Regions from separate parts of the Pullulanibacillus sp. KACC 23026 genome, predicted to be linked through region 2. Evidence: riboswitches for the same ligand, from Rfam matches in the RefSeq annotation. Region 2 holds a riboswitch; each other region holds the start of a gene.
What was found. A riboswitch is a leader RNA that binds a small molecule or an ion and turns the genes downstream of it on or off. The one in region 2 is predicted to bind thiamine pyrophosphate.
Positions count from the first base shown of each region.

Region 1 (7,572 bases), 2.0 Mb from region 2:
AGCGGACCATTTGCTCGCGAGTCGCCTTAAGCTTATCTTTTAACCCAAACAAAACACCAGGTACTACGCCCGCTGCGCCTGCTGTCGGTGTAGCACAAATTGTTCCCATTGCCGCATTGACTTCATTGGTTGAGACAGCTTTACTAACAGCATCTAACAGCGTTTCTCCAGCAAGGCTTTTGCCTGATTGAATATATTTCTGCAAAAGGACGGCATCACCGCCTGTTAACCCAGAGTGCGATCTCACGTTTTCATTAATACCTCGTTCTACCGCTTTCTCCATGATGGTTAAATGATGCTCCATTTGATTGTATATAGCTTCTCTTGATCTCCCCGACTCCTCCATTTCTTGCAAAATCATAATCTCAGAAATGGGAAGTTGACGTTCTTCCGCTTGACTTACTAATTCTTTGACCGTTCGAAACATATAAATTTGCCCCCAATCTATCTCTATAGTTAGTCAAGGGTTGCCACATATAACATGTGAGGGGCCTTGCTAACTTCATCTACTACTTTCTGACTTACAGTTTGGTCGGTTTCGATCACCATAAGAGCCGTCTTCCCTTTAACTTTTCGTGATACTTCCATATAAGAAATATTAATTTCGTGTTTGGCAAGTATGGAAGCCACCTCAGCAATGGCCCCAAAGCGATCTTGGTGAGCAATAAAAATAGCGGGCTGATTGCCTGACAAACGAAGATCATACCCGTTTAACTCGATAATTTCAATTTTACCGCCACCAATAGATATACCCACAATTTCAAGTCGATCCTCATCATCCTCAAGAATGAGACGAGCGGTGTTGGGATGATCGGCTTCGATCGTTTCCTCAACAATGTCAATAGACATCCCTTGTTTTTCAGCATCCGAAAGCGCATTCACAATTCTCTCGTCATACGTGTCATAATCAAGCAAACCACCGACCAAAGCCACATCTGTTCCATGACCGCGATACGTTTTGGCAAATGAGCCGTATAAATGAATGATGACTTTCTTAGGCATTCTCCCAAACAAATTACGAGCGACTCGTCCAATTCGAGCCGCACCTGCTGTATGGGAACTTGAAGGCCCAATCATCACCGGTCCTATAATATCAAATACACTCCGATATTTCATTAGATCCCCTCACTTTTTTTGCATTCCTGACACATTTTTTTAACGTTTAAAACCCCATGACGCCTCACTATTGATCCCTTACTAATTTCTATAATATCCGCCTATACGCTTTTCGTCACTTTTTTTAATAAGCCTCGTTAAAAATAAGGAATAGGCGCCTTAAAAACGCCTATTCAACGGATAATAAGAAATCATATATAGGTTGTCCGCCATGGTGCATGTCAATGGTTAAGTCTTCATAGTCCTTCTCAAGCTGCTCTTTCAAATGAGCTTCTTCCTCTGGCGTGACAGATTCTCCGCAAATCATCGTCAAAATTTCATCATCAGGGCCGACCATCTTCTCTAATAACTGGCTTAAGACAGTTAAGCGATTTTGCGAAGTCGAAACAATGGTACCTTCAATTAGACCGATATAATGTCCTTTTTGGATGGCTAATCCATCAACCGTCGTATCGCGAACCGAGCTAGTGATTTGACCTGATTTTACATGTTTCATAGCGTCCGTCATCGCCTTCGCATTGTCAGCAAGTGATCGTCCTGGAGTAAAGGCCATCAAAGCAGATAGCCCTTGAGGAATGGATTTTGTTTCAACAATTTCCACCTTAGCCGCGGCTACTTCAGCTGCCTGTTTGGCCGCCATAACAATATTCCCGTTGTTTGGAAGCACTAATACCTGTGAAGCGCCTGTCTCTTCAATCGCCTTGATTAAATCCTCTGTGCTCGGATTCATGGATTGACCGCCTTCAATCACTCCGGTTGCACCTAAACTTTTAAATAACTGTGCAATCCCAACGGCCGGTACAACCGTGACAACGGCAAATTCAGGCTTAGGTTCATCCTTTGAAGGTTTCGTTGAAAAGTTAACAGGTGTTTCTGAACTTGGCCCCGGCTCATTCGTAATTTCCGCATGCTGTTCACGCATATTATCAATCTTAATTTTAATCATTTCACCAAAGGTCTGAGCAATATTCAGCACCTCTCCAGGTTTCTCAGAGTGAATGTGAACCTTCAGAAGTTCCTCATCCGAAACGACTAATAAAGAATCCCCATAATTAGAAAGTGTTTGTCTGAGTGCCGATTCATCATAGCGGCTTGCTCCTTCAGGAGAGAAACGAACCATGAATTCAGTACAGAAACCAAACACAATATCTTCAGTTTTCATGAAAGAATGGGCACTTTTGTGATGCTCCGCTTTCACTAGATCGTCAAGCTTCTCCGTCTTTTCTTGCGTAACAGAAGGCGGTGCTTCTGCTGACAAAACAGATAAAAAGCCTTGATAAATGACTAAGAGACCTTGTCCGCCTGAATCCACGACTCCTACTTCCTTAAGCAGTGGAAGCATCTCAGGTGTTCTTTGAAGGGTTGCCCTTGCTTCATTCACAACAGCCTTCATAACCACTAGAACATCTTTGGTTTTCTTAGCGGCTAAGAGCCCTGCTTTTGCCGCTTCTCGAGCAACGGTTAGGATCGTTCCTTCCACCGGCTTCATCACCGCTTTATAAGCCGTCTCCACACCGGCTTGAAACGCCTCAGCTAATGTGTTGGCATTTAAGCTGTCCCGTTCATTCTTTAGAACTTGAGAGAACCCTCGAAAGAGCTGTGATAAAATGACCCCAGAATTTCCTCTTGCTCCCATGAGAAGGCCTTTTGCAAATTGCAAACCCGCCTCTCCGATAGTAGAAGAAGGGGAAGCCTTAAGTTCACGCACTCCTGATGCTATGGTTAAAGACATATTTGTTCCTGTATCCCCGTCTGGTACTGGGAACACATTGAGTGCATTAATAGCAGCGGCATGTGCAGCTAAGTTATCTGCCCCCATTTTAAACATGTCTTTTAGCTCTTGAACCTGAATTTTATCTTTGACCACTTTTAACTAGCCTCCTGGTTTACTCGTTCATCATCCTGACGCCTTGAACAAATATATTGATCGCGTCAACATCAATCCCGAGCATCTGATCGAGACTGTATTTAACTTTCGTTTGAACGTTATGAGCGATTTCAGATATTTTCGTCCCATAACTGACAATGATGTACATATCAATTTGATAGCCTTCGGAGGATTCGCGAACGATAACGCCTTTGCTAAAGTTGTCGCGTCCTAATAACTCTGTTAATCCATCTTTTAGCTGATGCTGCGATGCCATGCCGATAATTCCATAACAATCAACAGCAGCCCCGCCTGCAATTTTGCTTACAACATCATTGGTGACGTCTATTTTTCCAAATTCCGTTTTTAATTCGATCGTCACAGCTGCTCGCCCCCTCATCTTTGTACATATAGTCATTCTACACTAAGCGATTTGGTTTTAAAAGACTAGGGCATTCCATGGGAGTCGCTTTCACTTTTTATTAGTATATGAAAATCGAGTTGCCTAAATCGCGATTTAATGCTATTATTTTAAGAGTGTTTGCAATTCACGGCAAGGAGGTTTGACTCATGGGAAAGAAATGTTTTGTAACAGGTAAAACGACTCAATTCGGACAAAATCGTTCATTTGCTGAAAATAAGTCCAAGCGTAAGTTCAAAGCGAACCTACAAAAAGTACGCATTTTAGTTGACGGTAAACCAAAACGCGTTTACGTATCAACAAAAGCACTTAAAGCAGGTTTAGTTGAACGCGTCTAATCGACTTTTACACAAAATAAAAGTTCAGTTTGTTTAGGAATCCTCCTGATCAGCTGGACTTTTATTTTTTTTATGGTTAGAATCATCCAAAACAAAAAAGCACCTGCAAAGGGTGCTTTTTTGTTAACCTTTTTTTACCGAGCCCAAGATTGCTCTTACAAAACCACCTAAGAACCTTGGCAACTTAATCGTATAAAATTTCATAATCCTCCTCCTTGCCTAAAAACCGTTTCTCATCTATAAAACCTATAAGAGACCAATAAGACTTGTTACTAGTATATTCGCCAAATCAAAAAAAGTACCTATTCTCATATTTTTTTGTAAGAGAAGTTGCTTTTACTCCAAGATTAATCGCGGCTTTGCACCAGCAATAAAAGGCCTTCTGTAAACCGTACAGTTCCCTTTGACCCAATAAAATGATTGCTAATACATAGAGACGATCCCCATTTCAATAGATGGTCCGCTAAGTCATATTGGAATCCTGATAAAGTAAGGCCATGAACTGCAGGCGAATAGGCTATAAATGAGACATAGTTATATTCAGGGCGTTTCTCTATAGTATAAGAACCCGGTTTTAAAAGTGTGACGATGTTTTGATGATCCAAAAGAAATAAAGAGGTGGATGTATCAATTGCTTTTATAAGAAGTTGCTGATTCATTAAGGCGTGATCGAGACGTCCCCCAGTCGCTCCGACCAAAAAACACGTCTCTGGTGACTGCTTGAGAACCCAATCGAGGGCAAGTTCCATGTCGGTTGCATCTTTTTCTTTTTTATAAGTGGACAGCGGAATGGCGGCCTCATGAATCCGGCTCAAGTCAGTTGCCGTTATGGAATCAAAATCCCCGAACGCTCGAATAGGTATCAATCCGTTGTTAAGAAGCGTCACGGTCCCCCGATCAACGCCCACCCATAAACAATCTTTCAGAAGAGGATTTGAAAAAGCTGGCAAATAAGCATCTGGACCGCCTGAAAGGATGGCAATATTCATAGGTTAAATCCGCCTTGTAATCAAGTTGGGGAATGCAGAAGCTAAAATAATGACAACGATCAATACCCCAAGCATACTGGGTCCGACATAAGAGCCATTATACAGAAAGGAATAAAGACCTACAGGCTGACCTTTTGGTGCATCGGAAGCATAAAAAAAGATACCGGATAAATAATGACAAATAAATTCAAACACCATTCCGATTACCGTCGCGATTCCGCCAAGCCAAAATGTCGCTGTCCGACCCGCCTTATTAGAAATTCGAATTACACCCGCTGTTCCAACCGCAAAATAAGCTAAGCTGTAATCAAATAAAAATTGGATTGGATTGACAAAATAAGGCTCTAAGATAAAATCAACTGTTCCAAATACAAAGCCAACAAAGAGACCCCATTTTAACCCGTAACGAAGGGCAAAGATCACAATAGGCAGAGCTTTTAAAGAGATCGCTCCCCCGGCCACCCACGGGCCTCCTATCTTCACAAAATTTAACACGACAGATAGGGCGACCATGAGCGCTCCTTCAACTAATATCATTAACCGACTCGATTGTCTCACAACGTTTCCCCCCTTACATAGTATTAACGCTCTAACTTACTCATCTAATAGAAATAACATTAAGATTTCAGATCACTCTTAAACGTTCTTCGTGCAGGCTGCCGCGAACCTGCATCTCTGGAATATCAAACTGATCTTCTCTGTCCTTTCTTCTTGTTGGTTCTAATGGGTCGGGACAACCTCTCCGTTAAGTTGGTCTTCAACAGCGGTCAGTCATCAAAAAAAACCGTATGCCAAAAAAGGGCATACGGTTCTCGCGAATCCAAGACTCATCGTCTAAACGTTTGCCACAATCCCTTCGCAGGCATGATCACTCACAGGTTCGATGGGTCGAAAGTATCACTTTCCTCTCAGCCTTTCAGATAAAGACTCCCCATGTGGTCCTCGTATTCAATTATTTGCCTTTTTCATTATAGCGTTATCCACTAGTCATTGGCAATATTAGTAACGCTTCTTTCGGTTTTGAACTTCTTCAAAAATATTAAGATAGTTTTCATAACGTGAGGAGGCAATCTCCCCACTTTCAAGCGCCTCTTTGACCGCACATTTTGGCTCAGAGCGATGCGTACAGCCGCGGAATTTGCAGGATGCAGAAAATCGGGCTATTTCAGGGAAGCAAGCGCCGATTTCTTCCAGCTCAATATCCGCAAAATCCAATGAGCTAAAACCCGGGGTATCCGCAACTAACCCATTTCCTACGGGGAGGAGCTCCACATGACGAGTCGTGTGCTTTCCTCTGCCAAGAGATTCTGATATCTCGTTCGTCTCAATGCTTAAATTAACGTTCAAAGCATTGAGTAAAGAGGATTTTCCAACACCTGATTGGCCAGCTACAACGGTTGTTTTATTTTCTAAAAAAGGTAAGAGCTCTTTAAGCCCCTCTTCAGTACGGCTAGAGGTCAGAAGAACTGTATAACCGATTGTCTCGTAAACGTCCTTCCAGGCTTTGATTTGCTGCTTGCCTGACTCATTTAATAAATCCAATTTGGTCAAACAGATGATGGGTTGAATCAATCGGGATTCAATTGAAACAAGAAATCGGTCCAATAGTTTACTGTCAAAATCAGGTTCAGCTACTGAGAAGATGAGCAAGGCCTGATCCACATTGGCGATTGGCGGTCGGACCAACTCATTCCGACGCTCCTCAATATCAACGATGGTTCCGTCTGTAAGGCTGGTGGATTCATACGTCACATGATCACCGACAAGCGGGGTTATTTTTTGTTTTCTAAAGAGCCCTCTCCCCCGGCATTGATAAGTCGTCGCCCCATCTCGAACATAATAATATCCGCTTAATGCTTTTATAATAATTCCTTTTGCCATTTAGTCACTCCCACTAGCCTTTTTTTACATCCGAGTATTGAATCGTTTTTTGCTGAACGGTCGTGCCGTCAAGCACTACTGTATAGGTAGCCGAACTGCCCGGATCAATCGTTAACGGCAACGTATAAGTAGTCGCCTTCGAGATCGTTTCATCCTTGAATACTGCATTCTGATTCTTGGCATCCGTGTAGGTAATCACCACATGATGTTCGGTAGGCGTATCACCATTAGTATCCGTGTCCGTATCTGTCCCATCATCCGAGTTGTCGGAAGAGGAGGGGTCGACTGGAATTTGAACGGACGTATTAACAGGCTGCTCTTCTTGGCCTTTAGAAAGGTATACCGTCACTTCCGTATCCTTTGTTACCTTCTGACCAGCTGCCGGGTCTGTGCTGAGTACATCGCCCTTTGCAATACTATCAGAGTAGTCTCCGTCCTGAACGATCACTTGAAGCCCCTCATTCTCAAGCGTCTGTGTCGCCGAATCTTTGGATTGACCGGTGACATCCGGAACACTGACCTTTTCTGGGCCTGTGCTGTAAGTCAACTCCAACACTGTTTCAGAAGGGACAATTTTCGTATTCGGGTCAGGCTTTTGGGTCATGACTTGATCTGCTGGCACCGAATCGGAAGGGACACCTTTCCAAACAATATCTTTATATTGACTGCCTTTAAGTAATTGTTTAACCGTTGAACGATCATAGCCCACATAATCGGCTACTTCTTCCTTTGCGGGTCCCTTACTCACAACGAGGGTAACCGTGGAATTCTCCTTAACGCTCGACCCGCTATTCGGCGATTCATCAACGACAATGCCTGATGGCTTCTGATCATTTTCAACCATTTTCTTTTTGACATACAAATGCTTATCGGTTAGCGTATCAACCGCTTGATCATAGGTTTTCCCAACAACATTTGGAACAGTCACGTCTGGAACAAATAAGAGCTTAGGTAATAAAA
Region 1 is NZ_CP119107.1:3,415,753-3,423,324, forward strand. It holds gene sdaAA (L-serine ammonia-lyase, iron-sulfur-dependent, subunit alpha) at 1-427, opposite strand, end outside; gene sdaAB (L-serine ammonia-lyase, iron-sulfur-dependent subunit beta) at 457-1,116, opposite strand; gene PU629_RS15890 (DAK2 domain-containing protein) at 1,286-2,944, opposite strand; gene PU629_RS15895 (Asp23/Gls24 family envelope stress response protein) at 3,003-3,365, opposite strand; gene rpmB (50S ribosomal protein L28) at 3,554-3,742, shown strand; gene spoVM (stage V sporulation protein SpoVM) at 3,866-3,946, opposite strand; gene PU629_RS15910 (thiamine diphosphokinase) at 4,090-4,731, opposite strand; gene thiT (energy-coupled thiamine transporter ThiT) at 4,735-5,289, opposite strand; TPP riboswitch at 5,565-5,675, opposite strand; gene rsgA (ribosome small subunit-dependent GTPase A) at 5,731-6,612, opposite strand; gene pknB (Stk1 family PASTA domain-containing Ser/Thr kinase) at 6,626-7,572, opposite strand, start outside.
Region 1: linked by a shared signal. The riboswitch ahead of thiT (energy-coupled thiamine transporter ThiT) and the one ahead of PU629_RS02890 (thiamine phosphate synthase) in region 2 are both predicted to bind thiamine pyrophosphate.

Region 2 (7,572 bases):
GGAGCGAGAACTGATTCAGATGATGGTGGGTCGAGATGTGGAAGACCGCTATCCAAAAGCCCCAGCGAAAATAGGGAAGGAAATTCTAAAAGTAACCCATCTTACAACGAAGCAGGTTCATGATGTGAATCTGAACATAAAAGCAGGTGAGATCATTGGTTTGGGCGGATTAATGGGATCGGGCCGAACTGAAGTTGCCAGAGCCATAGCGGGAATCGATAAGATTAAAAGCGGAACCGTCATTTTTAAGGGAAATGAATGTAAGTTCAAAAACCCGAGTGAAGCGATACAAGCTGGAATGGCGTTCGTTACGGAGGATCGAAAGGGGCAAGGGCTCATTCTTTCTTTTACCGTTCGCGAAAATCTCTCGCTACCGACACTTGATAGAAGATCTGTCCTTGGATGGGTGAATAAAAAGGAAGAAAAGAAATTTGCTCAAGAATACATTCGTAATTTGCGTGTGAAGACATCTTCTGAAGAGCAAACGGCTGGGAGTTTAAGTGGAGGAAACCAGCAAAAAGTGGTTATTGGAAAATGGTTGGCAAGTGATCCTGACCTTCTAATATTAGATGAGCCAACACGGGGTGTGGATGTCGGAGCCAAACAGGAAATCTATCAACTGATGAACCAACTCGTCTCTCAAGGTAAAGGGATTCTAATGATTTCTTCTGATCTACCTGAACTTTTAGGGATGTGCGACCGGGTCTATGTGATGTATCACGGATCTACACAAGGTGAAGTGAAAGATAATTATCTGAATGAAGAAGACTTTATGACATTAGCAACAGGAGGGGCATTAAAATGAAAGAGTTTGTCAGACGCTACAAGCTTGGCCCATTAATTGGATTAATTATTCTTTTTATCATTATCTCCATTCTATCGCACCAATTCTTAACGTTAAGCAATTTAAGAAACGTGGCCTTGCAGACATCGGTCAATATGCTTCTTGCTGTCGGGATGACGTTTGTTATTTTGACATCGGGTATTGATTTATCAGTCGGTTCCACATTGGCCGTATCGGCTGTTGTTGGATCACTGGTCATGACCTCGGGCATTAATTTTGGCCTTGGCATCGTCATTGCTTTAATTGTAGGGATCTTAGCCGGTTTGATTAATGGATTATTTATCGCCTATGGACGTTTAGCACCCTTTATCGTGACATTGGGAACCATGACCTTGTATCGAGGCATTACTGAGATTCTGACACATGGAAGTCCGATCTATAATCTACCAAAAGGTTTTTCAGTTATAGGTACTGGAAGCCTTGTTGGGATTCCTATTCCCGTAATTCTTACTGTCATTGTTTTAATTGTAGCTTGGATTCTATTAAATCGATCCGTAACGGGTAGAAGAGTCTATGCGGTTGGGGGAAATGAAGAGGTAGCCAAACTCGCAGGTGTCCCAGTCAAGAAGTATCTCTTACTTGTCTATATGATCAGTGGTTTTCTCGCTGCGGTTGCAGGAATGATCTTGTCTTCCCGATTAGGCTCAGCAGAACCGACAGCAGGAAATGGTTATGAACTCGATGCCATCACTGCGGTTGTTTTAGGTGGAACGAGTTTGTTTGGGGGAGAAGGAACCTTAGTTGGTACGATTATTGGTGCTGCTATTCTAGGTGTCATCGATAATGGTTTAAATCTCTTAAATGTTAATTCCTTTTGGCAAGATGCTGTAAAAGGTGCCATTATTTTAATCGCGATTATGCTTGATCGCAAGAAACCAAATCAATGAAAAGGATTTAAAAGTGGTTTGATTATCGCTTTTAAAAATAAATTAAAGGGGTCTTATATAATGAAAAAGAAATTAAGCCTTATATTAGTTGCAGCATTAACAGCAGTTATGGTAACAGCATGTGGAAGCAGTTCATCTCAAAATAGCAGTTCAAGTTCCGATTCAAGTTCTAAATCGAACTCCAGTAGTCAAAAAACAGTCGGTCTTGCTGTCTCGACATTGAATAATCCATTTTTCGTTTCAATGCGCGATGGAGCTAAGAGTGAGGCAGATAAGAAGGGGATTCATCTTATTGTCGATAATGCAAATAATGATCAATCGACACAATTAAACCAAGTTCAAGATTTGATCCAGCAAAAAGTTGGTGCCATTTTACTTAATCCAGTTGACAGCCAAGGGTTGGCTCAAGCTGTTAAAATGGCTAATCAAGCCAATATTCCAGTTATTACACTCGATCGAAGTGTATCAAGCGGTAAAGTGACAACATTTATTGCTTCTGATAGTGTTAAGGCAGGAAAAATGGCAGCCGATCAAATTATTAAAGCATTAAATGGCAAAGGTAAAGTGGTAGAACTTCAAGGCGAGATCGGAGCTTCTTCTGAAAGAGATCGGGAAAAGGGCTTTGATAATGAAATTAAAACAGCATCAGGCATTCAAGTTGTTTCAAAACAATCGGCAGACTTTGATCGCAGTAAAGCACTAAATGTTATGGAAAATATTCTGCAAGCACATCCTGATGTTAATGCTGTATTTGCTCAAAACGATGAAATGGCATTAGGGGCATTAAAAGCTATTCAACAATCCAATAAGAAGAACGTAAAAATTGTAGGAATTGATGGAGAAGGCGAAGCCATTAAAAATGTAAATAATGGTTCGATGTATGCGGATATTGCTCAACAACCAAGTGTTGAAGGACAATTAGGCGTCGATAAGGCTCTTGACTTATTTAATGGCAAGAAACTCGATTCAACCGTTCCAGTTCCTCTTAAACTCGTTACAAAAGGCAGTTCTTTTAAAGGATTTTAAGGATGAATAGAATGAAAAAAACAGTTGTAATCGGAAGTATCAACATGGACTTAGTGAATAAAGTGCATGCCCATCCGCTTCCAGGTGAAACCATTCTTGGGTTGAATCTTGAGTATAGTCCTGGAGGAAAAGGAGCCAATCAAGCGGTTGCGACGGCTCGTGCTGGAAGTGACGTAACCATGCTTGGAGCAGTAGGGAATGACGAGTTCTCAAGGCGACTATTAGAGAACTTATCACGTAACCATGTCAACACGTCATTTGTTAAAACGACAGATGGCCCGACAAGTTTAGCGATCATTACGGTAGATGATCGTGGAGAAAATTCGATTATTGTTACGCCTGGAGCCAATCAAACCTTTTCTGAACACGATTTAATCCAGACTTTTGATGAAAAGGCTTTTGAAGACGTTCATTCCATTATTTTGCAAAATGAAATTCCATTAACGACAACATTGAAAGCAATTGAAATGGCCAATAGGAAAGGTATTCAGGTGATCTTTAATCCGGCACCCATTTCAAATATAGGATTAGAACACCTTGAACAAGTCGATGTTGTTATTCTTAATGAGACTGAGGCTCAAACTTTAACGGGGATGGATCTGGTCTACGATTTTAATAAAGAAAACGTACAAGAAGCTTTCCGTATGCTATTAAGATCTGGACCAAAGGCAGTGATTATTACATTAGGTGAACACGGTTCAATTTATGGGACTTATCAGACTGTTGAGGGTGGCCAAAATGAAGATCCTTCGTTCTTGCTCTGCCAAGATGGTTTGACCCTTATTAAAGAAGATGCTTTTAAAGTTAAGACGGTTGATACCACAGCGGCGGGAGATACTTTTGTAGGTGCCTTTTCTACAATGTATGAAACCCCTTCGGATGCAAAAGAAGCCCTTCGATTTGCAACAGCGGCTTCAGCGTTGGCGGTTACAAAAGAAGGGGCACAAGAATCAACCCCATACAAGGATGAGATATTAAAATTTTTAAGTGAACAACAGAGATAAAAGAAATATAGCAGTATGACATGTGCTCCCTTTTGGAATCCAGATCATCAACGTCTGGTGACTAAAAGGGATTTTTTTAGCCATTTACTGAGACACATGGCACCGTCAGCGAGCGCGAGCATATCCAATAAAATACGAGCAAGTCATAAATTCTGAAGTCATTGAGTAATCCTTATTAATGACTTGGTTAATTGGAGTGTTACAGTTCTCCTTCTTTTATGAGTGAAATGGCACCCTTTTACTAATTTTCAAAATAACTCTTCCCTCTCGAGTGGATTTGATTTACAATTAAATTAACTGAATAAGTTATTAACTAGGGGAGTCCAATAAGCTGGGCTGAGAAAGAAACGCGATGAAGTTTCTTGACTCTTTGGACCTGATCTGGATCATGCCAGCGTAGGGAAGTTAGTTAAGTAAAAGTCAAAGTTGCCATCGACTTCTTACATTTCAAGCTGGGTCCATTTATTTATGGATTCAGCTTTTTTACTTTGATTATCCACTACACGGTCAGTGACCGATCTCGTCTTCAAAAAAAGAAAGGAGGGATTTTTTTGATTGAGGAAAACCGATCGATTCAATCAGCAACGGGTCGAGCCGTTAGTCCTTCCCTATCCCTCACCCCAAATTAGGTCATCCTATCATGTCGAGATTAAAACCAATCGCCTGCTTCGTCAAATGGGAAGGGGGACATCCATGACAAAAGAGTTACACGCGATTACAAATGGTAAGTTGAATTTAGATGAGGTCACCTCAATCGCCCGGGACATCACGCCCTTTATCACATCGCTCCATATTCGAGAAAAGGATCGTTCTGAAGACGAAATAAGGCACTGGGTTGAGCACCTTCTACATCATGGTATTCCAAGGGAAAAGCTCATTCTTAATCGCCATTTTCAAATGGCGGGCGAGTATAGGCTCGGAGGCGTCCAGCTTCCCGCAAACTTTGCCCACAACCCATTGGATATTAAGAGGGCGTTCCCTTTCTTAAAAATAGGGGCTTCTGTACATAACTTATCTGAAGCCCTTTTCTATCAAAAAAGCGGAGCGGATTTCTTGTTGTTTGGAAATATCTATGAAACCACGTGTAAACCGGGCCTTAAGGGGAGAGGAATCTCTCAGTTGGAGGAGCTCGTGCATGCCGTGACCATCCCTGTCATCGCATTAGGGGGAATACGACTTGAGCATGTTCCAGAACTCATTGAATTAAACATCTCTGGAATAGCGGTTATGTCAGGTGTCATGGGAGCTCAGGATCCCGTGAAAGCTGTTCATCTTTACCAAGAAAAGTTAAAGGAAAGGAGTCGATTCAATGATACCAGAACCATTTGATTCGATTATTATCGGTGGTGGCGTGAATGGCTGTTCGATAGCCTATCATTTGGCAAAGCAAGGGAAAAAGGTATTGCTTTTGGAAAAAAACAAAATTGGGTCCGAAGCGTCGAGTGCAGCCGCTGGAATGCTTGGTGTGCAGGCGGAATTAGACGATCCGAATTCTCTTTTTGAACTCGCCAAGAAAAGCCGCGCCCTGTTTCCTGCCATTGCCTCCGAGATCCGAGAGGTCACGCATATAGATATTGAATTGATATGGAATGGTCAATTAAAGATCGCTGAAACGCGTGAACAAGTCATCCATTATAAGAAAATCGCAGACTGGCAAACGTCTATTGGAGAAAAGGCAGTTTGGCTAGAGCCTGAAGAGGTCTTAGAGCTCGAACCCTCGCTTTCTAACAACATTCACGGAGCGCTCTATTTTCCAGAGGAAGGACATGTATCGGCTCCTCAGCTCACACAAGGCTTTGCTAAAGCCGCCGCTGCTTTTGGGGCGGTCATCCGAGAATTTTGCGAGGTGCAAACCTTGCTTATTCAAGACGGAACTGTAAATGGCGTCCGGACTCCAACAGGTGATTTTTATGGTCAATCCATTGTAGTAGCAACAGGGGCGTGGAGTAGGAAATGGTTACCAGAGGGAATGAATGAGAAGAACGCTTATTTTCCTGTTAAGGGAGAAGCCTTTTCTGTTCAAACAAATGTCCCGCTTCTTAAACGGACGGTCTTTACAAAAGGGTGCTATATGGTCCCTAAAAAAGGGGGCGAACTGATCATAGGAGCCACTATGGAGCCGCATACGTTTGATAAATCGGTATCGGTTGAAGGCCTTTCGCAGCTTATGAATAAAGTGAAAACACTTCTCCCATTAATTGGGACGGCCACATTGGATCGCTTTTGGTCAGGTATACGACCGATGACCCCGGATGGTTATCCTTATTTAGGGGAACATCCTGAGTTAAACCACTTATTTTTTGCGGTCGGGCATTCCAGAAACGGCATTTTACTAAGTCCTATTACGGGAAAAAGTATGGCTGATTTAATACTTGGAAATACGCCGTCAGTTGATTTAACTGATTTTAAATTAACCCGCAATAAAAGTCAGGAGGTTATCCTTTGAAATTAACCATTAATGGAAGACTATTAGCCTTGCCGGAAACGGTTTCCAAAGTCTCTGATTTACTAAGTCACTTAGGCCTTGAGAACAAAGTCACGGTTGTTGAAGTTAACCATGAAATTATTGAAAAGGGAAAGCAAGCCGAACAAAACTTAACCGATGGTGATCGTGTTGAAATTGTTCATTTTGTAGGAGGCGGTTGAACATGCTAAAGATAGCAAACTATCAGTTCCAATCTCGTTTATTACTGGGTACCGGAAAATATTCTGATTTTCATCTCCAAAAAGAAGCGGTGAACATTTCTGAAACGGAGATCTTAACGTTCGCGGTCAGGCGTATGAATATTTTTGAAGCGAACCAACCTAATTTTCTTGAAATGATCGATCTTGACAACTATAAGCTCCTCCCAAATACGGCGGGGGCAGCGACCGCCGAGGAAGCGGTGAGAATTGCCAAGCTCGCCAAGGCGTCTGGGTTGTGTGATATGGTTAAGGTTGAGGTGATTGGGGATTCAAAGACATTATTGCCCGATCCTATTGAAACATATAAAGCTTGTCAAATGCTACTAGATGAAGGATTTATTGTCCTTCCTTATATATCGGATGATGTGGTCCTTGCTAGAAGACTTCAAGCTCTTGGCGTTCATGCGGTGATGCCAGGTGCGTCACCAATTGGGTCCGGTCAAGGAATCTTGAACCCCACTAACCTCTCTTTTATTATCGAACAAGCCGAAGTCCCTGTGATTGTGGATGCAGGAATAGGTTCACCCGCAGATGCGGCACGGGCAATGGAGCTTGGGGCAGATGGCGTGCTATTAAATACAGCAGTTTCTGGTGCCAAAGATCCTGTGAAGATGGCACTGGCGATGAAGCTGGCCATTGAGGCGGGGCGGTATGGATTTGAAGCTGGACGGATTCCAAAGAAGAAATTCGCAAGTGCAAGCAGTCCAACTGAGGGGTTGAGTCCTCTTTGATGAATGATCGCTATTCTAGGCAAACCCTTTTTGCTCCTATTGGAGAAAAGGGCCAAGAGAAACTTAAGCAAGCTCATGTTTTAGTCGTAGGGGCAGGGGCTTTAGGCACCCATCTTTCGGAAGGACTGGTTCGCGCAGGGCTAGGCAAACTCACGATAATCGATCGAGATTATGTCGAGTGGAGTAATCTTCAAAGACAACACTTATATACAGAAGAAGATGCGAGGATCCAAATGCCAAAAGCGATTGCGGCTGAAAAACGCTTGAAACAGCTTAATTCCGATGTTTCTGTACGAGGGATCGTGGCAGAGCTCGGGGTGCAAGAAATGGAGACGTACATTCCCCCTGTCGATTTAATGATCGATGCCACCGATAATTTTGAAACTCGGATGCTG
Region 2 is NZ_CP119107.1:651,040-658,611, forward strand. It holds gene PU629_RS02870 (sugar ABC transporter ATP-binding protein) at 1-805, shown strand, start outside; gene PU629_RS02875 (ABC transporter permease) at 802-1,731, shown strand; gene PU629_RS02880 (D-ribose ABC transporter substrate-binding protein) at 1,792-2,757, shown strand; gene PU629_RS02885 (ribokinase) at 2,769-3,761, shown strand; TPP riboswitch at 4,067-4,181, shown strand; gene PU629_RS02890 (thiamine phosphate synthase) at 4,455-5,090, shown strand; gene thiO (glycine oxidase ThiO) at 5,071-6,207, shown strand; gene thiS (sulfur carrier protein ThiS) at 6,204-6,407, shown strand; gene PU629_RS02905 (thiazole synthase) at 6,410-7,177, shown strand; gene PU629_RS02910 (thiazole biosynthesis adenylyltransferase ThiF) at 7,177-7,572, shown strand, end outside.

Region 3 (7,572 bases), 1.4 Mb from region 2:
GGACTGTCACTCGCCTTCTTGGCAAGTATCGCCGTTCTGATTGTCGTGCTCTTGCATGGACCGCTCTTTTCCTTAGTAATTCCGCTTTTCTTATTCGTTGCCTCCCTTGGACTTATCGGACCCGTGTCCTTTACCTTGGCCATGGCATCACAAGGTCACATCGCCGGCAGTGCTTCAGCCTTATTGGGAGTCCTTCCATTTTTATTAGGTTCTTTTTCCTCTCCATTAGTAGGCGTGGCAGGCGAATATTCAGCACTCCCACTAGGCATCATCCTATTTACCACCAGCTCATTGGCCTTAACCGTTTACCTTGGCCTCGTTAAAAACACAAAACTCACCGCCCCTGCCAATGAAATTGCAAATTGAAACGCAGGGACGGTTCTCCCGTTTCATTCGACTTCCGAACGAAACAAAGGAAAGCTTCTGCTCAAGTTTTGCGGTTCGGTCACTCTAAAAGTAAGCCCGAAGAACCATTCTCTCAAACTTTACTCACCTAACTTTTTAAACGATCGATATAAATGGTTTTAGAAGACTAATAGGGGGGATAAAAAGAATGAACGAAGAAAAAAATGTGGCCCATTCAGGAAGCGTGATCGCTGTATGCTTAAGCGGTAAACATACGTTTAGTAAAAATATTCAAGAAAAAATTAGATTAGTTGAAGGATTAGGGGTTGAAGGGGATGCCCATTTTGGTTCAACGGTTAAGCATCGTTCCAGAGTCGCCCAGAATCCGAACCAACCCAACCTTAGGCAAGTGCATTTAATTCATCGGGAGTTATTTGAAGAATTGGAGGACAGATTCTCTATTGAGCCCGGACAAATGGGTGAAAACATTACAACTGTTGGCATCAATCTCCTCGATTTACCGACGGGTACGAAATTGTATATTGGTGGGACAGCTATTGTTCAAGTGACCGGTCTGCGAAATCCATGTGCTCAAATTGATGAGTTTAAACCCGGTCTTCTAAAAGCGGTTTTAGATAAAGATTCAGAAGGCACCGTTATTAGAAAAGCTGGAATTATGGGGATCATTTTACAAAGCGGCGAAGTAAAGCCAGGTGACTCTATTATTGTAGAATGGCCTTCAAAACCATATAAAAAGCTTGAACGTGTTTAAACTTGCTGGCTATGAAACGTGGGGACGGTTCTCCCGTTTCATTTTATAGAAGCGATCCCTAATATTGAAGCGACTCGATCAAGCAAATGGAGTCGTTTTTTCTCGTGTATTAAAAAACCAACAAGAAATAAAGGGGAAACTCCGAGGGCATATTATGATTAATATAAATGCTAGGAGGATCCCAATTTGAGCACCACAGAGAATGCCCTATCTATTTATGCATTAGGCGGTATGAATGAAATCGGGAAAAACATGTATGTATTCGAATATGCGGATGAGATCATCGTCATCGATTGCGGCAATAAGTTTCCAGATGAAAGCTTATTAGGAATTGACCTCATCATCCCTGATGTTTCTTATTTGGTTGAAAATAAGGAAAAAGTCAAGGCTTTGATTGTCACGCATGGTCATGAAGATCATATAGGCGGGATTCCTTTCTTTTTAAAAGAATTGAATGTGCCTGTTTATGCGACACGCTTTACACTCGGATTAATCGAGCTCAAATTAAAAGAGCATAAACTCTTGAGGGAAAGTGAACTGATCGAGATCAACCCAAACTCAAGACTTCATTTCGAACATATAAGGGTGAGCTTTTTCAAAGTCACGCATAGTATTCCGGATTGCTTAGGAATTGTCTTTCATACTCCAGAGGGAACGATTGTACATACGGGTGACTTTAAGTTTGATCTAACTCCTGAGAATAATGAGAAATCAGACATTCATAAAATGGCCGAGATCGGGCGTCAGGGAGTCTTGCTTCTTTTGTCTGAGAGTACCAATGCAGAAAGGCCAGGCTTAACGCCATCCGAACAAGCGGTAGGAGAGCATTTGTTAACTGCTTTCATGAAAGCAAAACGCAAAGTAATTGTTTCAACCTTTGCTTCAAATGTGAGCCGTGTTCAACAAATAGTGAATGCCGCAGAAAAAACCAATCGAAAGCTAGTGTTGCTTGGACGAAGCATGGTGAATGTCGTACAGGTCGCCATTAATCGAGGCTATTTAAAAGTCCCGGTTGGCATGATGATTGACCAACAAGACATAAATGAACTGCCGCCTGAAGAGGTCACCATCTTATGTACAGGCAGTCAAGGTGAACAACTGGCGGCGCTATCCCGGCTTTCCACTGGGAATTTTCGCGGTGTGGAAGTCTTACCTGATGATATGGTGATCTTTGCGGCAGGGCCAATACCTGGGAACGAACGAAAAGTCACAACCATTGTTGACCATTTTTTTGCACTTGGAGCTCATGTGATTTATGGTTCAGGAAGCACGTCCGGCATGCATGTCTCCGGTCATGGCTATCAAGAAGATTTGAAACTCATGCTGACATTAATGAAACCAACCTATTTTATACCTATTCACGGGGAGCATCGAATGCTGCACCATCATCGTCTATTAGCTGAATCGGTGGGAGTGGAGCCGGGCAATACATTTATCTTAAAAAACGGTGACGTGGTTAAAATCAAACAAGACATTGCTCGGCAGACCCGAACGATACCAGTCGGAGATACTTATGTAGATGGGGGAGGTGTAGGAAATATTGGCGACTTTGTGCTAAGGGACCGCAAAAAACTGTCAGAGGATGGTATGGTGATCATTGTTTTAACAATGAGTAAAGGAAAAGGTAAATTGATGTCCGAACCCGAAACCATTTCTCGAGGTTTTTTGGATAGCGACTTCAAAGAAATTCGAAAAGACGTCAATCAACTTACAGCAAAAACCGTGAAGGAACTTTTAGAAGCCGACCGAAACTCCCGGAATGTCATCAAAAAACAACTGAAAAAATCAATACGAGACTATATCTACACAAAAACTAAGAAAGAACCGATGGTCGTACCCATCATTGTTGAAATGTGATTAAGGATTTTGACTTGGCTGCCTAAAGGGGTTGGTTGGACGAATAAACAAAATAAAAAATTTGACCATAATGGTTGTAAAAAAAAAAGGATAGAGATAGAATTATTTTAAATTAAAAAAATTCGGGGGCCCGTGGAAAAGGGCTGAGAGTATGACTAATCCGTCATTAACCGTTTGAACCTGTTGGGTAATGCCAGCGTAGGGAGATACTGAAAATCTGTATGTTTGTATGGATTTCAAGGACACTTTACTGCGCGTAAAGTGTCCTTTTTTAATTTTAACTTAAAAAAAGGTGGTTTAACTTATGTTAGAAAGAATCGGGGAAACACTTGAGAAAGTTCGGTTGACGACCCCGCTAGTACATAATATTACGAATGTTGTGGTGACCAATTATACAGCGAATGGCTTATTAGCACTTGGCGCCTCACCCGTTATGGCTTATTCGAGAAAAGAAGTCGCTGACATGGCCAAAATAGCAGGTGCTCTTGTGCTAAACATAGGTACTCTAAATGAGGATGTGGTGGAGGCGATGCTAATTGCGGGCCAATCCGCTAATGAGAAGGGTGTGCCCGTTATTTTTGATCCTGTTGGAGCAGGTGCCACTCCTTATCGGACAGAAACCGCTCGTCAACTGGTTGAATCCATAAATATGACTTTAATTCGCGGAAATGCGGCAGAACTGGCCAATGTGGTTGGAGAAGCCTGGGCCATTAAAGGCGTTGATTCGAGTGAGGGCAACGGGAACGTAAGAGAACTGGCATATCGTGCGGCAAAAAAATTAAACACAGTTGTCACCATAACAGGTCCTGAAGATGTCGTAACAGATGGCAATGTAACCTATGTCTGCACAAATGGTCATCCGCTGTTAACTAAAGTCACGGGCACAGGGTGTTTGTTGACATCCGTTATCGGTGCTTTCGCAGCTGTTGAATCGGATCCTCTAAAGGCAGCCGCTTCTGCTCTTACAGTCTATGGCGTGGCAGCAGAGCTAGCCTATGCTAAATCTGGTGAGGAAGGTCCAGGGCGTTTTCAAATAGAATTGCTCAATCAACTTGCTCTCGTCTCACCAAATGACATTATTCAGAACGGACGACTGGAACAACTTAAGGCGTAAAAAGGAGGAAAGTCTTACGTGAAAACCTATAAAGCATTGACAATCGCCGGATCAGATAGTGGAGGGGGGGCGGGGATACAAGCTGATCTTAAAACCTTCCAAGAGCTGGGTGTCTATGGGATGTCTGCCATCACCGCGGTCACCGCACAAAACACAACGGGAGTGCAAGGGGTCTATCCCGTACCGACAATAGGGGTAGTCGAACAACTCCAATCAATTGGCGAGGATTTGCCGCCGGATGCTTTAAAAACAGGGATGTTGTTCAGCCCAGAAATTATTATGGCCGTGTCTGAATACATTCGCTCTTTTAAATGGGAAAATCTGGTTATGGATCCCGTGATGATTGCAAAAGGAGGGGCATCATTGCTTCAGCAAGAAGCGGTTCATGCCCTGAAAAAGGAACTTCTGCCTTTAGCGACTGTCATAACCCCTAATATTCCCGAAGCTGAAGTGTTGGCAGAAATAACTATCCGTACACCTCAAGACAAATGCGAAGCAGCCAAACGTTTACATGACTTAGGGGCAGCCTATGTTGTTGTAAAAGGTGGACATGACACTGAAGCAGACGAAGTTGTCGATGTTTTATATGACGGACACAACTTTGATTATTTCAACTCACAAAGAATCCAGACAGTCAACACACATGGCACCGGGTGTACCTTTTCAGCAGCCCTAACCGCAGAGCTTGCAAAAGGCAAAACAGTTAAGCAAGCGGTTCAGGTCGCCAAGTCGTTTATTCAATGTGCGATCCAATATGATCTGGGACTGGGACACGGTCATGGCCCAACCAATCATTGGGCTTACAATCAATTTGCAGGGAGTGAGATCGATGGCTAAACGTTCTCCAGAAGCGATCAAGGAGCTATTAAACGTCTATTTTATAATGGGAAGTCCGAATTGCAACCGCGATCCTCGTGATATTTTAAAAGAAGCGATTCAAGGCGGGATCACGCTTTTTCAATTTCGCGAAAAAGGGACTGGATCACTAGAAGGTGAGGCGAAACGACAACTCGCCAAAGACCTGCAAGCGATCTGCAAACAGCATCAGATTCCTTTTATTGTCAATGATGATTTGGATCTGGCACTTGAACTGGATGCAGATGGTGTTCACATAGGTCAAGAGGATGCACCCGCACGAGACGTCCGTCAACGACTCGGTGAAGAAAAGCTTGTCGGCATATCCGCTCATACGGTGGAGGAAGCACTGTCTGCCATTCAAGAAGGGGCAGACTATCTAGGTGTAGGGCCCATTTACCCGACAACGACGAAAGAAGATGCCAAACCTGCACGAGGAATGGAGCTAGTCCAAACGTTACGACAAAAAGGGATTTCTTTTCCCATTGTCGGAATCGGAGGGATTAACCCGGCGAATGCTTCTGACGTCATAGAAGAGGGAGCGGATGGTGTGTCCGTCATCACCGCTATTAGTCAGGCTGAACACGTTGTCCAAACGACGAATGAATTAAAAAAAGCTGTTCACCAGATTAAATAAAAAAAGTAGCCGAAATTGGGAGCTTGTTGAAACAGGCTGAGAGGATCACTAGAGTGGTCGACCAACACAACCTGATCTGGGTAATACCAGCGTAGGGAAATAATAATGACATTCTAATAAGAAAGTAACTTTCATCTTTTAAATAGTCGCTCTGTAAGGTTAAGTCTGCCCTTTCAAAAAAGGTAAAAAGCTACGAATCTCGTATTTTCGCTGAATGAAAAAATAAGAGAAAATCAACATTGTCCATTAACAGAGCCAATCGTATGAGGAAGAATTTCTTATAAGCAAGTGTCTTTTTATTATTTCTCCATGGAAAATGAAAGAATGTTATGGAGGAAATAAGATGGAAATAGAACAACAATCGAGTAATCAGACGCATTTAACGGTGGGGTATGATGAAAAACTGCCGCCTTTACAGTCCTTTTTATACGGCTTACAGCATGTTTTTGTTTCAAACGTCTGGTTGGATCCTATTTTTGTCGCGGCCATGGTGGGGATGCCGCTTGCACTCGCGTCAAATATAGTCAATGCCATTTTTCTTGCAGCAGGCTTCGTGACCTTGATCCAAGCAACGAAACTGGTGCGACTGCCAATTGTTCAGGGGCCGTCTGCCGCCTTTGATTCACTCATGATCTCAGCTGGAAAAGCAAATGGCCTGGCCGCTGCGGGTGGCGGAATCTTATTAAGTGCCATTATTGTCTTTATCCTATCAATAACGGGATTAATTGGAAGACTAAGAGTGTTGTTTACGCCCGTTATCTCTGGGACGGTTATATTTGTTGTTGGTGTCGCTTTATCAGGATTTACATTATCCGAATTCTTAGGAGGGGCTTCAGGGTCACCAACCTTTGCGACGGTCACGACTTTATCGATGTCGATTCCGACCACCCTAATCGTTCTCTTCCTTTCGACTTTTGGCCGAAAAAAATGGCGATCATTCGCTTTTCTAATCGCACTTATAGCAGGAGATATCATCGCAACTCTCTTAGGTCAAACTCATTTCTCTCAAATCGGAACAAAAGCGTGGTTTGGTCTTCCTCACTTTTTACCATATGGTCATTTAACGTTTAAGTGGGATTCATTTGTTATGTTTTTTGTGGCCTATATTGTCGCGGTCATTGAAGCCATGGGAGTCTATCAAGCGGGAGCTGAGATGATTCAGGTCAACCTCGATTCGAGGCGGATTCGCAATGGATTTGCGGGAGAATCAATCGGTTCAATCATTTCCACCTTAATTGGCGGGTTTCCAACAACGGCTTATGGCCAAAATGTGGGATTACTTCGGTTAACGGGTGTTGCGTCTCGTTTTCCGGTTATTGTAGCTGGGATTATCTTTCTCATACTGGGTTTTGTTCCAAAGGCAGGAGCTATTCTTGCGCTCACCCCAGACCCCGTTGTTGGGGGGATTTTCTTACCCGCTGCCGCTTCCTTAATTTTTACGGGGATTTCAATTTTAACTAAAATGGAACGGTCAGACGTCAATTTTACGATTGCGGGACTGTCCATTTTACTTGCGATTGCCTTGCCTAGTTATTTTTCAGGTGTAAAAGGTCCTATTGGCACCTTTTTATCAAATAGTGTACTGGTCGGAACGATTACAGCGTTTCTTTTACAGTTTATTTTAATAACAGTGCCTGGCTGGTTTGGAAAGAAGGAGACAACTTGAGAGAAGAAAGCCTAACACTAACTGATAAGCTTTTAAACTTTATTCAGACTTATAATGATTGGAATTCTAATCAAAGTGAAACTTACGAGACGGCGTTTAATCGTTTGGCTTTAGATATGTTTAAATTTCAGTTCAAGCATAATCTCCCTTATAAGAAGTTCTGTCAATCAAAGAGACGAACACCTTTAACCGTGAAGCGATGGCTGGATATTCCGCCTATGCCGATTCAGGGTTTCAAGGAGTTGACCTTAACCTGTGAGCCGGTTGAAGCAGCAGAGGGCGTCTTTATGACAAGTGGGACGACCAACCCTGAGAAAAAAGGCTGT
Region 3 is NZ_CP119107.1:2,090,347-2,097,918, forward strand. It holds gene PU629_RS09840 (multidrug effflux MFS transporter) at 1-366, shown strand, start outside; gene PU629_RS09845 (MOSC domain-containing protein) at 554-1,117, shown strand; gene PU629_RS09850 (ribonuclease J) at 1,304-2,974, shown strand; TPP riboswitch at 3,087-3,197, shown strand; gene thiM (hydroxyethylthiazole kinase) at 3,279-4,088, shown strand; gene thiD (bifunctional hydroxymethylpyrimidine kinase/phosphomethylpyrimidine kinase) at 4,107-4,925, shown strand; gene thiE (thiamine phosphate synthase) at 4,918-5,580, shown strand; TPP riboswitch at 5,586-5,695, shown strand; gene PU629_RS09870 (solute carrier family 23 protein) at 5,924-7,246, shown strand; gene PU629_RS09875 (LuxE/PaaK family acyltransferase) at 7,243-7,572, shown strand, end outside.
Region 3: linked by a shared signal. The riboswitch ahead of thiM (hydroxyethylthiazole kinase) and the one ahead of PU629_RS02890 (thiamine phosphate synthase) in region 2 are both predicted to bind thiamine pyrophosphate.